DNA from 3 places in the Arthrobacter sp. QXT-31 genome. Region 2 is predicted to be linked to each of the others. Evidence: riboswitches for the same ligand, from Rfam matches in the RefSeq annotation. Region 2 holds a riboswitch; each other region holds the start of a gene.
What was found. Region 2 has a riboswitch for cyclic di-AMP ahead of BWQ92_RS09450 (NlpC/P60 family protein). Riboswitches for the same ligand answer to the same signal wherever they lie in the genome.
Positions count from the first base shown of each region.

Region 1: another riboswitch for cyclic di-AMP. It lies ahead of BWQ92_RS06045 (M23 family metallopeptidase); the one in region 2 lies ahead of BWQ92_RS09450 (NlpC/P60 family protein).
Region 3: another riboswitch for cyclic di-AMP. It lies ahead of BWQ92_RS10875 (LysM peptidoglycan-binding domain-containing protein); the one in region 2 lies ahead of BWQ92_RS09450 (NlpC/P60 family protein).

Region 1 is NZ_CP019304.1:1,339,764-1,343,668, forward strand. Features, by position in the region: gene BWQ92_RS06045 (M23 family metallopeptidase) at 100-927, opposite strand; cyclic di-AMP (ydaO/yuaA leader) riboswitch at 939-1,182, opposite strand; gene BWQ92_RS06050 (metal-dependent transcriptional regulator) at 1,331-2,026, opposite strand; gene serC (phosphoserine transaminase) at 2,372-3,502, shown strand; gene BWQ92_RS06060 (DUF3027 domain-containing protein) at 3,688-3,905, opposite strand, start outside.
Region 2 is NZ_CP019304.1:2,082,020-2,085,924, reverse strand. Features, by position in the region: gene BWQ92_RS09460 (LLM class flavin-dependent oxidoreductase) at 1-369, shown strand, start outside; gene BWQ92_RS09455 (GGDEF domain-containing protein) at 471-1,610, shown strand; gene BWQ92_RS09450 (NlpC/P60 family protein) at 1,849-2,565, opposite strand; cyclic di-AMP (ydaO/yuaA leader) riboswitch at 2,569-2,733, opposite strand; gene BWQ92_RS09445 (SulP family inorganic anion transporter) at 2,915-3,905, opposite strand, start outside.
Region 3 is NZ_CP019304.1:2,398,853-2,402,757, forward strand. Features, by position in the region: gene BWQ92_RS10860 (Re/Si-specific NAD(P)(+) transhydrogenase subunit alpha) at 1-137, shown strand, start outside; gene BWQ92_RS10865 (NAD(P) transhydrogenase subunit alpha) at 137-505, shown strand; gene BWQ92_RS10870 (NAD(P)(+) transhydrogenase (Re/Si-specific) subunit beta) at 502-1,875, shown strand; cyclic di-AMP (ydaO/yuaA leader) riboswitch at 2,054-2,215, shown strand; gene BWQ92_RS10875 (LysM peptidoglycan-binding domain-containing protein) at 2,221-3,162, shown strand; gene BWQ92_RS10880 (IS481 family transposase) at 3,422-3,905, shown strand, end outside.

The DNA.
Region 1 (3,905 bases), 740 kb from region 2:
GGCGAAGTTGACGCGGTTTAGACGGTACAGCAGTTCAGAGCGAAAGTCACATTCAGGTCACGGCGTGTCACAGGAATGAGAGTTCTCACTCGGCTTGGCTCAGAGCCAGCCGGCGGGATCAACGACGTCACCGTTGACCATCACCTCGAAGTGGAGGTGGCAGCCGGTGGAAGCGCCGGTGGTCCCGCTAAGGGCCACCACTTCGCCCCGGGTGACCTTCTGGCCAACCTGGACGCTGGAGGACGACAGGTGGTTGTACGTGGTTTCCAGGCCGTTGCCGTGGTCAATGACCACCCGGTTGCCGCCGCCGTACGGGTGCCACCCGGCGAAGGTAACCTTGCCGCTGGCCGCGGCCAGCACGGACGTGCCGCACTGGGCGGCGAAGTCCTGGCCGCGGTGGAACTCGCCGGCGCCGCCGGTGATCGGGCTGACCCGGTAACCGAACGGCGAGGACTTGACCATCGTGGACAGCGGCGCGCCCAGGCTTCCCAGCGACGCCGAGCGGCTGATGCTGCTGGCGGACTGGGCGCTGAGGAGCTGCTTGAGCTTTCCGTCCGGGTCACCCGTGGTGGAGACGGAAGTGCGGCTGAAATCGATCTTTGCTGCCGCTTCTGCAGAAACCTTCGGCTGGGCCGCCGGTGCGGCTGCCGAAGCGGACGCCCCTGACTGCTGCTCGCCGGCAGCCAGGACAGGGCTCGTGGCAGGGACAGTAACCGTCAGCAGCAGGCCGGTGGCCGCGAGGGCTACGCCGGCTTTCTGCCCAACTCCACTGGCCGAGGCGAAATCCGTGACCTGCCGGAACGCACCCCGGCGCTTGCGGCGCGCTTCACGCTGGGCGTCCCGGGGACGGTCCGCGGCAATGGCTTCCGCAGGGCGCGGCTCCGGAGCGGGACCGGTCGCGCGGCGGCGGCCCCGGGCATTCTGCATGGACAAGTACTGCTTCCTCTCTGGATAGCCTGCGAAGTTAGCTGTCGGATTCGGGTCAGAGAGTGCGTAGACCCGGTCCGCCATGGCAAGCCAATCCGGCACAGGGGTATCCCGGGAGGATTCCTTCTGCGGATAAGACTTGCTGCTGCGGACTTCACCCCAAGGCTGTAGATACAGCCGTTTGTGGTTCCCCCGCCCCTGCCAGTGGGTGACTCGTGCTACTGATCTGCTGGCAGGGTTCGGCTCCAGATCAGGTAACGCTTTTGCATCGGCGTTGCCGTTTAACTATAGGGGATTAAAGGGCACAGTAATAATTCCGTTATATTCACTGTGCAAAAGTGGTAGGTCATCCTGCCTGCAGATGTCTGACAGGAAGCCTCTCAAGCCCCGTAGCGCGAGGAAATCAGGCGACGTGTACGAACACGTGGGCAGCAACTTCCGGAGGCAGCTCAAGGGCACCTTCGAAGCCCGGCACGCGGACGGAGATGTACTCCCCCACGCGTTCAAGCGACACGGCTGCGCCGGGACGGATCCCGCCCTCATCCAGCTGGAGGAGCAGCTCCGGCTCCACCTGGATGGGTTCGGCCAGACGGCTGACGGTGACCTTGGAATTCGGGCCGTAGCCTGTCATGGCGTCCAGCAGATTCACCACACCGTCGGCGAACGGACGGGCCGGCTGCCCGCCCAGTGCCGCGAGGCCGGGAATCGGGTTCCCGTAGGGCGATTCGGTGGGGTGGTCGAGCATCTCGTAGATCCTGCGCTCCACCCGTTCACTCATGACGTGCTCCCAGCGACAGGCCTCGTCGTGGACGTACGCCCAGTCCAGGCCAATGACGTCGGCAAGGAGGCGCTCGGCGAGCCGGTGCTTCCGCATCACCTCGGTGGCGCGCTTGCGGCCCACCTCCGTCAGTTCAAGGTGCCGGTCGCCGGAGACGACGACGAGGCCGTCGCGCTCCATCCTCCCGATGGTCTGCGAAACGGTGGGGCCCGAGTGGCGGAGACGTTCGGCGATGCGTGCCCGAAGCGCCACGATGTTCTCTTCCTCCAGCTCCAGGATGGTGCGAAGGTACATCTCCGTGGTGTCGATCAGATCCGTCATTCAGCTCAGCTCCTCGAGCACAGTATTTGTGTCCGTCCCACCGTACCGCGGGCCCACCGCACCGGGAGCCGGCAAGCTGCTGCGGCGGTCGCTATTTCCGACGGCGGCGCAGCACCGGCTGTCTGCCCGTACGTACTGCCAGCTTAGCCTATTTTGAATAGCTCCGAATAATTCGTGAAGCCTCGCCTGGCAGTATCTCAGTGTCCGGACTATGACGGGTCCGTGTTCCCGCGGTATCCGCGCTTCGGGCAGAATAAGGAGGGTCTTCGTGGCGGTCACGGTTGCCTGCCGGCCATCGCCCCGTCCCAGCCGAACCGCACTTCCATGCCGAAAATTGGAGCCACTGTGAGCGACACCAGCATCACTATCCCCGCAAACCTCCTGCCCAAGGACGGACGGTTCGGCGCCGGCCCCTCCAAGGTCAGGCCGGAGCAGATCCAGGCGCTCTCCGCAGCCGCCACCACGCTCCTTGGCACGTCCCATCGCCAGGCGCCGGTGAAGAACCTCGTGGGCTCCGTCCGCGAAGGCCTCAGCACCTTCTTCCGTGCCCCCGAAGGCTACGAGGTGGTCCTCGGCGTCGGCGGCTCCACCGCTTTCTGGGACGTCGCCAGCTTCGGCCTGGTGGAGCAGAAGGCTCAGCACCTGTCCTTCGGCGAGTTCGGCTCCAAGTTTGCCGCAGCCACGAACAAGGCACCTTTCCTTGCGGAATCCACCATCATCAAGTCCGAGCCCGGCACATGCCCCGCACCCAAGGCGGAGGCCGGCGTCGACGTGTACGCCTGGCCGCAGAATGAGACCTCAACCGGCGTTGCCGCGCCCGTCCAGCGGGTGAACGGCGCTGATGAGGGCGCGCTGGTACTCGTGGACGCAACCTCCGCTGCCGGCGGGCTGGACGTCGACGTGGCCCAGACGGACGTCTACTACTTCGCGCCCCAGAAGAACTTCGCCTCCGACGGCGGGCTGTGGCTGGGCCTGTTCTCCCCGGCGGCGCTGGAGCGGGCCGAGCGCGTCAAGGCCAGCGGGCGCTGGATCCCGGATTTCCTGGACCTGAAGACCGCCATCGACAACTCCAAGCTCAACCAGACGTACAACACCCCGTCCCTGTCCACGCTGGTCACGCTGGACGCCCAGGTGCAGTGGCTCAACGCAAACGGCGGCCTGGACTTCGCCGCCGGACGGACTGCCGACTCGGCCGGACGCATCTACAAGTGGGCGGAAGCCTCCGAGTTCGCCACGCCGTTCGTTGCCAACGCCGCCGAGCGCTCCAACGTGATCGCCACCATCGACTTCGATGACTCGATCGACGCCGCTGCCATCGCCAAGGTGCTCCGCGCCAACGGCATCGTGGACACGGAGCCGTACCGGAAGCTGGGACGCAACCAGCTGCGCATCGCCACCTTCGTAGCCATCGAGCCGTCCGACGTCTCCGCCCTCCTGGAGTGCATCGACTACGTGGTGGGCGAGCTAAAGAAGTAGCCAGCCTGAATCATCGGTGACGCTGAAGCGTCAGCGTTCGACGGCGTCGTCCGGGCTTCTGTCCCGGCCGGCGCCGTCCGCTGTCTGGCTATTAAAGGGCTTGGGCGAGTTAACGAGAGCGGCCCCCGCGTTCGAAGAACGCGGGGGCCGCTCTCACATCCAGACCGGTTGATTCGGCGGTGTGGTTAGGCGTGCTCCTGGCTGACGGGCTCTGTTTCCCCTTCGGCCGCCGTCTCAGTACCAGACCCCGTGCCGCCGTCGGGCTCTGTTTCAGGACCAGCGGCGCCCTCCGCCGGAGCTGCATCCGCAACCGCTTCCCGGGCCGCGGCAGCGGCAGCGGCGCCTTCAGCGGCCCCTTCGTCCTGGCTGTCCTGATCCTGGGCGTCCGGTGCTTCCGGCTCCT
Region 2 (3,905 bases):
GAGGACGCGATCGAAGGCGCCAAGAGCCGGTACACGCTCATCGTCGAACTCGCCCGGCGGGAACGGCTCACGGTCCGGCAGCTCATCGGCCGGCTGGGCGGGGGCCGCGGGCACCGCACCTTCTCGGGAACGCCCGAGCAGGTGGCGGACGCCATCCAGGAGTGGTTTGAAAAGGGGGCGGCCGACGGCTTCAACATCATGCCGCCGGTGCTGCCTTCGGGCCTGGACGCCTTCGTGGACCACGTCATTCCGATCCTGCGGTCGCGCGGGCTGTTCCGGCAGCAGTACACGGGGCACACGCTGCGCGAGCACTACGGACTGCCACGTCCCGTGAACGGGTTTGCGCAGGCGGTGCCCGCCGGAGTCTAGGCCTCCTGCTGGTCCGGAGGGGCTTCCGGGCCAGCAGGCCGCCACGATGGCTCCGGGGTGCCATACTGGTGTGCATTGGATCGGGATTCTAGGGGGCCGGAATGATCCTGGACACGGCGACACTTCGGATCGCCTTTGCCGCGATGGCCCTGATTCTGGCCCTGCTCTTCTACTTTTCAACCTACCGCAGCACGCGCTCGCCCTACAGCGCCTGGTGGTGCGCCGCCCTGCTCCTGTTCCTCCTCGGCGCGACGTTCTTCCTCATGAACGGAACGCCGCAGCAGGTCTGGGCCAACCCCGTGGGCAACGTCATGCTGGTTTCCGGTGCGGCGTGCGTTTGGGCAGGTGCGCGCTCCCTCCGGAACCTCAAACCCAGCCCGTGGCTGTCCGCGGCCCTGCCGCTCCTCGCCGGGGTGGCTGCCGCCGTCGACAACCCCGGCTCCAACGTCTGGGCTGGGGGAGCGGTGTTCCTGGGGTCCATGGCGGCGCTCATCGGCCTGGCTTCGCATGAACTGTGGCGGCTGGAACCGGGCTATTCCCGGGTCAGGATCCCCATGGCCATCGCGGCGGGCGGTGTGGCGGTCTTCTACTTCTGCCGGCTGCTTGCTTTCCTGATCAACGGGCAGGACGGCGCCGTCTTCGTCACGTTCTTCGGGTCCGCGGTGACCACCATGGTGACTATGGTGCTGTTGGTGGTGGTTTCGTTCAGCATGGCGGGGCTCAGCACCGAGCAGCAGACGCGGGCGCTGCGGACCGTTGCCACGCAGGACGGCCTGACAGGCCTCCTTAACCGCGGCGCCTTCCTGGAGGCGGCGGCCGAGGAGCTGGCGCGAAGCAAAGCGGCTAATGGCGGGGGCTCGCTGATCCTGGCGGACCTTGACCATTTCAAGGCGGTGAACGACACCTTCGGCCATGCGGCGGGTGACCTCGCGCTGCAGGCCTTTGCCGAGGCCTGCAGTGCAGCGGTCCGGTCCACGGACCTTGCCGGGCGCTACGGCGGTGAGGAGTTCATCCTCCTGCTTCCCGGTGCCGGACCCAAGAGTGCTGAGATCATTGCGGGGGAAATCAGCAGGAGGCTGGCAGGCCAGCACATCCCGGAACTGATGCGGATGCCGACCGTCAGCTACGGTATCTCCACCTACAACGCGAAAACCGCGGACCTCGACGAAGTCATCGCGGCCGCGGATGTTGCCCTGTACGAAGCCAAGTCCCAGGGGCGGAACCGTACTGTCCGGGGGTGAACCGGAACCGCTGAGGCTGAGGCTGAGGTGCAGCACGCTGCGGCTGGCAGGCACCGGATCCGGAATGCATGGGGGGACAATCCGGACCCGGCGGCCCTGACTCGCAGCCGGAGACTGCGGTCTTTCATCAGGCATAGCCAGTGTGTCCCGCGATCCTTATAGAAAGGTGGGAGCACCTTGGGGGGACAGCTGTATTCCGCCGCCCCCAAGGCAGCGGAACACAGCGGTCTTGCCTCTGCTAGGCCGCGCGCACGAACGTGACGGGACCTGTGGCCGTGAGCCAGGACAGCGGGTGCTCCATGGTGGCGTTGATGCCGTTCATGCCGCCGCTGATGACCTTGCCGGCGCCGGCGTAGATGGCCACGTGGCCGGACTGGACCACCATGTCGCCGGGCTGAGGAGTGGAAACGACCCTGCCGTGATTCAGGAACTGCATCGGTGCGAGGTCACCCACGCGGATGCCGGCGGCGCCGAGGGCCTTCTCAACCATGGCGGTGCAGTCCTGCGTGATGCCGATCTGGGACCGGGCCGAGGCCAGCATCGCGGCGTTGACGCCTGCGGCCGCCGTAACAGGGGCCTTGGCAGGCGCCTTCGGAGCCGGAGCGGCGGCCTTGACGGTGATCTTCGGTGCGGCAGCTGCCGGTGCCGGCGCAGCCTTGGGGGCCGCGGCAACGGCAGGTGCTGCAACCTTCTTCACCGCGGGCTTCACGACGACGGGTGCCGCCGCGGGAGCCGGGGCCGAGGTGACCGCGGGGCGCTCGAAGTCAATCTTGACGCTGGAGGCAGCGGTCAGCGGAACCTGGATCTGGTTGGCGGCCGCGGGGGCGGCAGCGGGAGCCTGTGCCTGCTGTGCCGGAACGTTCGCGGCGTTGGCTGCGACGGTGCCGGTGAAGGCGAGTCCGGATGCGGCAAGGATGACCGCAGCACGGCGGCCAGAATTAAAGCGGAACGACATGAAGAAGCCTCTCCCGATGCCTGCGAGGTGAGCTGTCGGATTCGGATGGGAGGCACCCGGCCGCGGCCCTGAGCATGGCCAGGACTGCGCGGCTTCACCCCAAGGCCAGCTTCAAGCGGGCCGAAAAGTGGTTTCCCCGTCTCTGCCTGACATGGGTGTTCGATTGGTTCCTCGGGCTGCGGCAGAGTTAGGCAATCAGCGCGGGAGTGCCTCATCGGTGAAGAAGGCACGTTTTCCACCGTACGGGAGGCTTCCCCGCAATGTCACATTAAGGTAACGGCACCGTGTCGTTCATCCGCGGATGATCCGCGTCAGATAAGGGATTTCGGGGCGCGTAACGTGATTAACCTCACGCTCCTGCGTTGAGTTTTCCGGCGAGTCGTTCCCGCATTTGGATGCTGGCCGAGTTAAGGCCGATCAGTTCCACCTCGCGCCCGTGCCGGCGGTATTTCTCCGTGACCGCATCCAGGACGGCGATGGTGGAGGCATCCCACAGATGCGAGGCGTGCAGGTCGATCACCACGCCGTCGATGTCCGGCTCGGCGTCGCGGGCGTAGTCGAACTGCGTGTAGAGGTCGTTGGAGGAGGCGAAGAAGAGTTCGCCGTCCACTGTGTAGGTGGCCACGGTGCGGCCGTTGAGCTCCATTTCCGTCCGCTCCACAGTGGCAAAGTGGGCCACCCGGCGGGCGAACATCGCCATCGCCGCCAGCACGCCGACGCCGACGCCGATTGCCAGGTTGTGCGTGACCACCACCGTGCCCACGGTGATGAGCATGACGGCGGTCTCCGACTTGGGCATGCGTTTGAGCGTCGCCGGTGCCACCGAATGCCAGTCAAAGGTGATGGCCGAAACGAAGATCATCACCGCCACCAGCGCCGCCATCGGGATGAGCCCCACGATGTCGCCGAGGGCGACCACCAGCACCAGCAGGAAGACGCCGGCGAGGAACGTGGACACCCGGCTGCGGGCTCCGGAACCCTTGACGTTGATCATCGTCTGCCCGATCACGGCGCAGCCGCCCATGCCGCCCAGGAATCCGGTGACGATGTTGGCCACGCCCTGGCCCCAGGATTCGCGGGTCTTGTTGGAGCGGGTGTCGGTGATGTCGTCCACGAGCTTGGCTGTCATCAGCGATTCCAGCAGTCCCACGAGTGCCATGGACAGCGCGTAGGGGGCGATGGTCTGGAAGGTTTCCCATGTGAGCGGCACGTTCGGGATGAACAGCGTGGGCAGGCTTTCCGGCAGCTGGCCCTTGTCCTGGACGGCGGGGACATCGATCCCGGCCGCCACGGCGAGGGCCGTCAGGAGGACGATGGCCACCAAAGGTGACGGCACCGCC
Region 3 (3,905 bases), 320 kb from region 2:
ACGACGTGATAGCCGGTGCCTGCCTGACGCACGACGGCGTGGTGCGGCACCAGCCCACCGCTGAAGCTCTCAACGAACTCGCCAGTGAGCTGGCCAACGGACCAGTGAAGGCGTCGGAAAACGAAGGGGTGGCCTGATGGACGGCATCAGCCTGCTGACCATCACCGTGCTCGCGGTGTTTGTTGGCTTCGAAGTGGTGTCGAAGGTTTCCAGCACCCTGCACACACCCCTGATGTCCGGCGCGAACGCCATCCACGGGATCATTCTGGTGGGTGCCATCATCGTTGCCGGCCAGGCAACGCACCCCTGGATCCTCGCGGTGGGGCTGCTGGCGGTGGTCCTTGCCACGGCCAACCTGGTGGGCGGCTTTGTGGTGACCGACCGCATGCTGGAGATGTTCCGCGGCCGCAAGCCGGACAAAGCAGCCTTGCCCGGATCCGCGCCTGGTGCCGCGCCTGGTGCCGGGCAGGGTGAAACCGGGGAGAAGACGGAGGCCCGGCGGTGACCCTCCTCGACCCGAACGTCACCGCGCTGCTCTACCTCGCGGCCGCCGTCTTCTTCATCCTGGCGCTGAAAGGCCTGAACTCCCCGCGGACCGCCCGGCGCGGCAACCTCATCGGCGCCTTCGGTGCGCTGGTCGCCGTCGCCACCGTCTTTCTCTCCACCCGGCTGGACAACGTCCCCCTGATCCTCGGCGCAATCGCCGTCGGTTCCGGCGTGGCAGCGCCCGTGGCCCGGCGCGTCAAGATGACCCAGATGCCGCAGCTCGTGGCGCTGTTCAACGGCGTGGGCGGCGGTGCCGCCGCCCTCGTGGCCCTGCTGGAACTGCCGCATGCGGAGGACGCCTGGGTGCGCGTCGCCGTCGTCTTCACCCTGCTGGTGGGGGCGGTGTCCTTCGCGGGATCGGCCGTGACGTTCGCGAAACTGCAGGAGCTCATGACCACCCGGCCCGTGGTGTTTCCGGGCCTGCCGGTGCTCATGGGGATAGTCCTGCTCGCAGCGGTGGGAACCGCCGCCGCCGTCGTGCTGGGCGGGTCCCTCATCCTGGCGCTGCTGCTCCTGCTGCTGGGCCTGGTGGCCGGCGTGCTGCTGGTCCTGCCGGTGGGCGGCGCAGACGTGCCGATCGTCATCTCGCTGCTTAACGCCTTCACCGGCCTCGCTGTTGCGGCGTCCGGCCTGGTGCTGGGGAACGTGCTGCTGGTGGTTGCCGGCACGCTCGTGGGGGCGTCGGGCACCATCCTCACCCGGGCGATGGCCGCGGCCATGGGCCGCAGCGTGGCCGGCATCCTTTTCGGGGCCTTCCGGGGAGGTTCGACGGCGGGATCCACCGCCGTGAGCGACCGTCCGGTCCGCTCGTCCAGCCCGGAGGACGTGGCGGTGCTGCTGGGCTACGCGCAGCGCGTAATTATCGTTCCCGGGTACGGGCTGGCCGTGGCGCAGGGGCAGCACACCGCGGCGGAGCTGGCACAGGCCCTGGAATCCCGCGGAATCCGGGTGGACTTCGCCATCCATCCGGTCGCGGGGCGCATGCCAGGGCACATGAACGTGCTGCTTGCCGAGGCCAATGTGCCGTACGAATCGCTCAAGGAAATGGGCGAGATCAACTCTGAGTTCCGCACCGCCGACGTCGCGCTGGTGGTGGGCGCGAACGACGTCGTGAACCCGGCGGCCAAGACCACCGCCGGTTCGCCGATCTACGGGATGCCGATCCTTGAAGTGGCGGACGCCCGGCAGGTGGTGTTCCTGAAGCGGTCCATGCGGCCCGGGTTCGCCGGAATCGAGAACGATCTCATGTACGAGCCGCAGACCACGCTGCTGTTCGGCGACGCCAAGGAATCCCTGACAAAGGTGTTGGGCGCGGTAAAGGCCCTGTAGGGTGGGACCTTCGGGACCGCCAGCCCTTCTCGGCGCCCTTTCCGTCAGCGTTCCTTCCCGCCTCGCCGTTACCGAAATGTGACATTTGATGCCCACGTGCGATAGCCTCGGCGGGTGCCTTGGTTCCGCTCAGGGCATTCCCGGGCAGAATGCCGAGCCCTGCCGCTGACCGGGATCCGTTCGCAATGACCCGAAGGCAGGGACGGGGGAACCACGTTAGTACCGGCCTTGCCAGCAAGGCCTAGGGGTTAAGTCCAGACGCTCCGCGCAGCGGGCAATCAGGACCGGGTGACTCCCATCCGAACCCGACAGCTAACCCCGCAGGCATGGGAGAGGCCCATCACCATGTCACGTAAGTCATTCGCGCGCCATCGCGCCACCCCCACGACGTCCATCGCTCTGCAGGGGCTGTCGTATTCCCTCAAGTCCAACGCCGCGACGGTTGCCAAGCCCGCCGCCGCAGCCGCCGTCGCTTCCGGTCTCCTGTTCGGTGCCGGCGCGCCCGCCCACGCTGGTGCCTACGCGCCCGACGCGTCTGGTACTGCCGCTACGCAAGCCGCCACAGGTGCCGCCGGTGCGGTCCAGTCCGCTGCCGGCCAGGCGCTGGCTGCGCCCGCCACGCCTGCAGCCCCCGCCCCGGCAACCGGCGGTTCTGCTGTTGCCGGCGCATCCCACACCGTGGTGGCCGGCGACACCCTCGGTGACATCGCGGCACGCCACGGGGTCAGCCTGGATGCACTCCTCGCGGAGAACGGCCTGTCTCTGGCATCAATCATTTACCCCGGTGACCAGATCCTGATCCCGGGACCGGGCGCTGCTGCAGCACCTGCCGTGCCCGAGGTTCCCGTGGCCCCTGCTGTCCCTGAGGCTCCTGCCCCGGCGGCTCCCGCACCTGCGGCAACCGAGCCCTCCGGCATGGGCATCTACACCGCCTCCGCATCCATAACGCCGGCGGCCGCGCCCCAGACGGCCAGCGGTGTGGGCGCAGCGATCGTGGCTTCCGCCCAGTCGCAGCTCGGTGCCACCCAGGACTGCACCATCCTGGTGGAGCAGGCGCTCCGTTCCATCGGCAAGTCCGTCGGTGACCTCGCGCCCACGCAGTTCTACCAGTACGGCACTCCGGTCTCCTCCCCGCAGCCCGGCGACCTGATGATCAGTGGTGGCCACGTCGGCGTCTACATCGGCGACGGCCAGGCAATCAGCAGCGGCATGAACGGTGTCAACGAAACCATCGTGCACCCGGCCTCCTGGCTCACCGGCTCCACCTACGTGCGGGTGAACGCCTAACAGCGCGGATGTCCGCCCGGCCGGGCGGCAACCGGATACGGCAGCGGCGGATGCTTTGGCATCCGCCGCTGCTGCGTTTAACGGTCGTCGCCGCAGGCTCTGACGGGCGGCCGGGCGGTGCGGTCAGGCTGGCTGACGGGGCTAACTAGCTGTATTGACCACGGACGTTAGTGACGCTCGGCGTGGTTCGGTGACATGAAGAAGACCTCCGGGTGGAGTGGGGCTTGTCTAGAGTCCAATTCCACGCACGGAGGTCTTCATGTCCCACCCTAACGCTCTTCTGACGCCCCGTGGCCGGCTGCAGCTCGCGCAGTGTGTCGTTGACCAATGTTGGAGTCTGCGCCGGGCCGCGGAACGGTTCCAGGTCTCGGTCCCGACCGCTGCGCGCTGGGCTGAGCGCTACCGCGAGCATGGACCGGAAGCAATGGAGGACCGCTCCAGCCGCCCGCACTCTTCGCCTCGGCGGACTGCCACGCGTACCGAGCGGCGGATCATCGCCCTCCGTGTGAACCGCCGGTGGGGCCCTGCCAGGATCGGTTATCTGCTGGGCATCCACCCCTCCACCGTCCATCGTGTGCTGTCCCGCTACCGGCTCGCGAAACTGGCCTGGCTCGATCGCGGCACCGGCAGGGTGATCCGCCGCTACGAACACGACAAGCCCGGGGACCTGGTCCACGTCGACATCAAAAAGCTCGGCCGTATCCCCAATGGCGGCGGACACCGGGTCCTGGGCAGGACCGCCG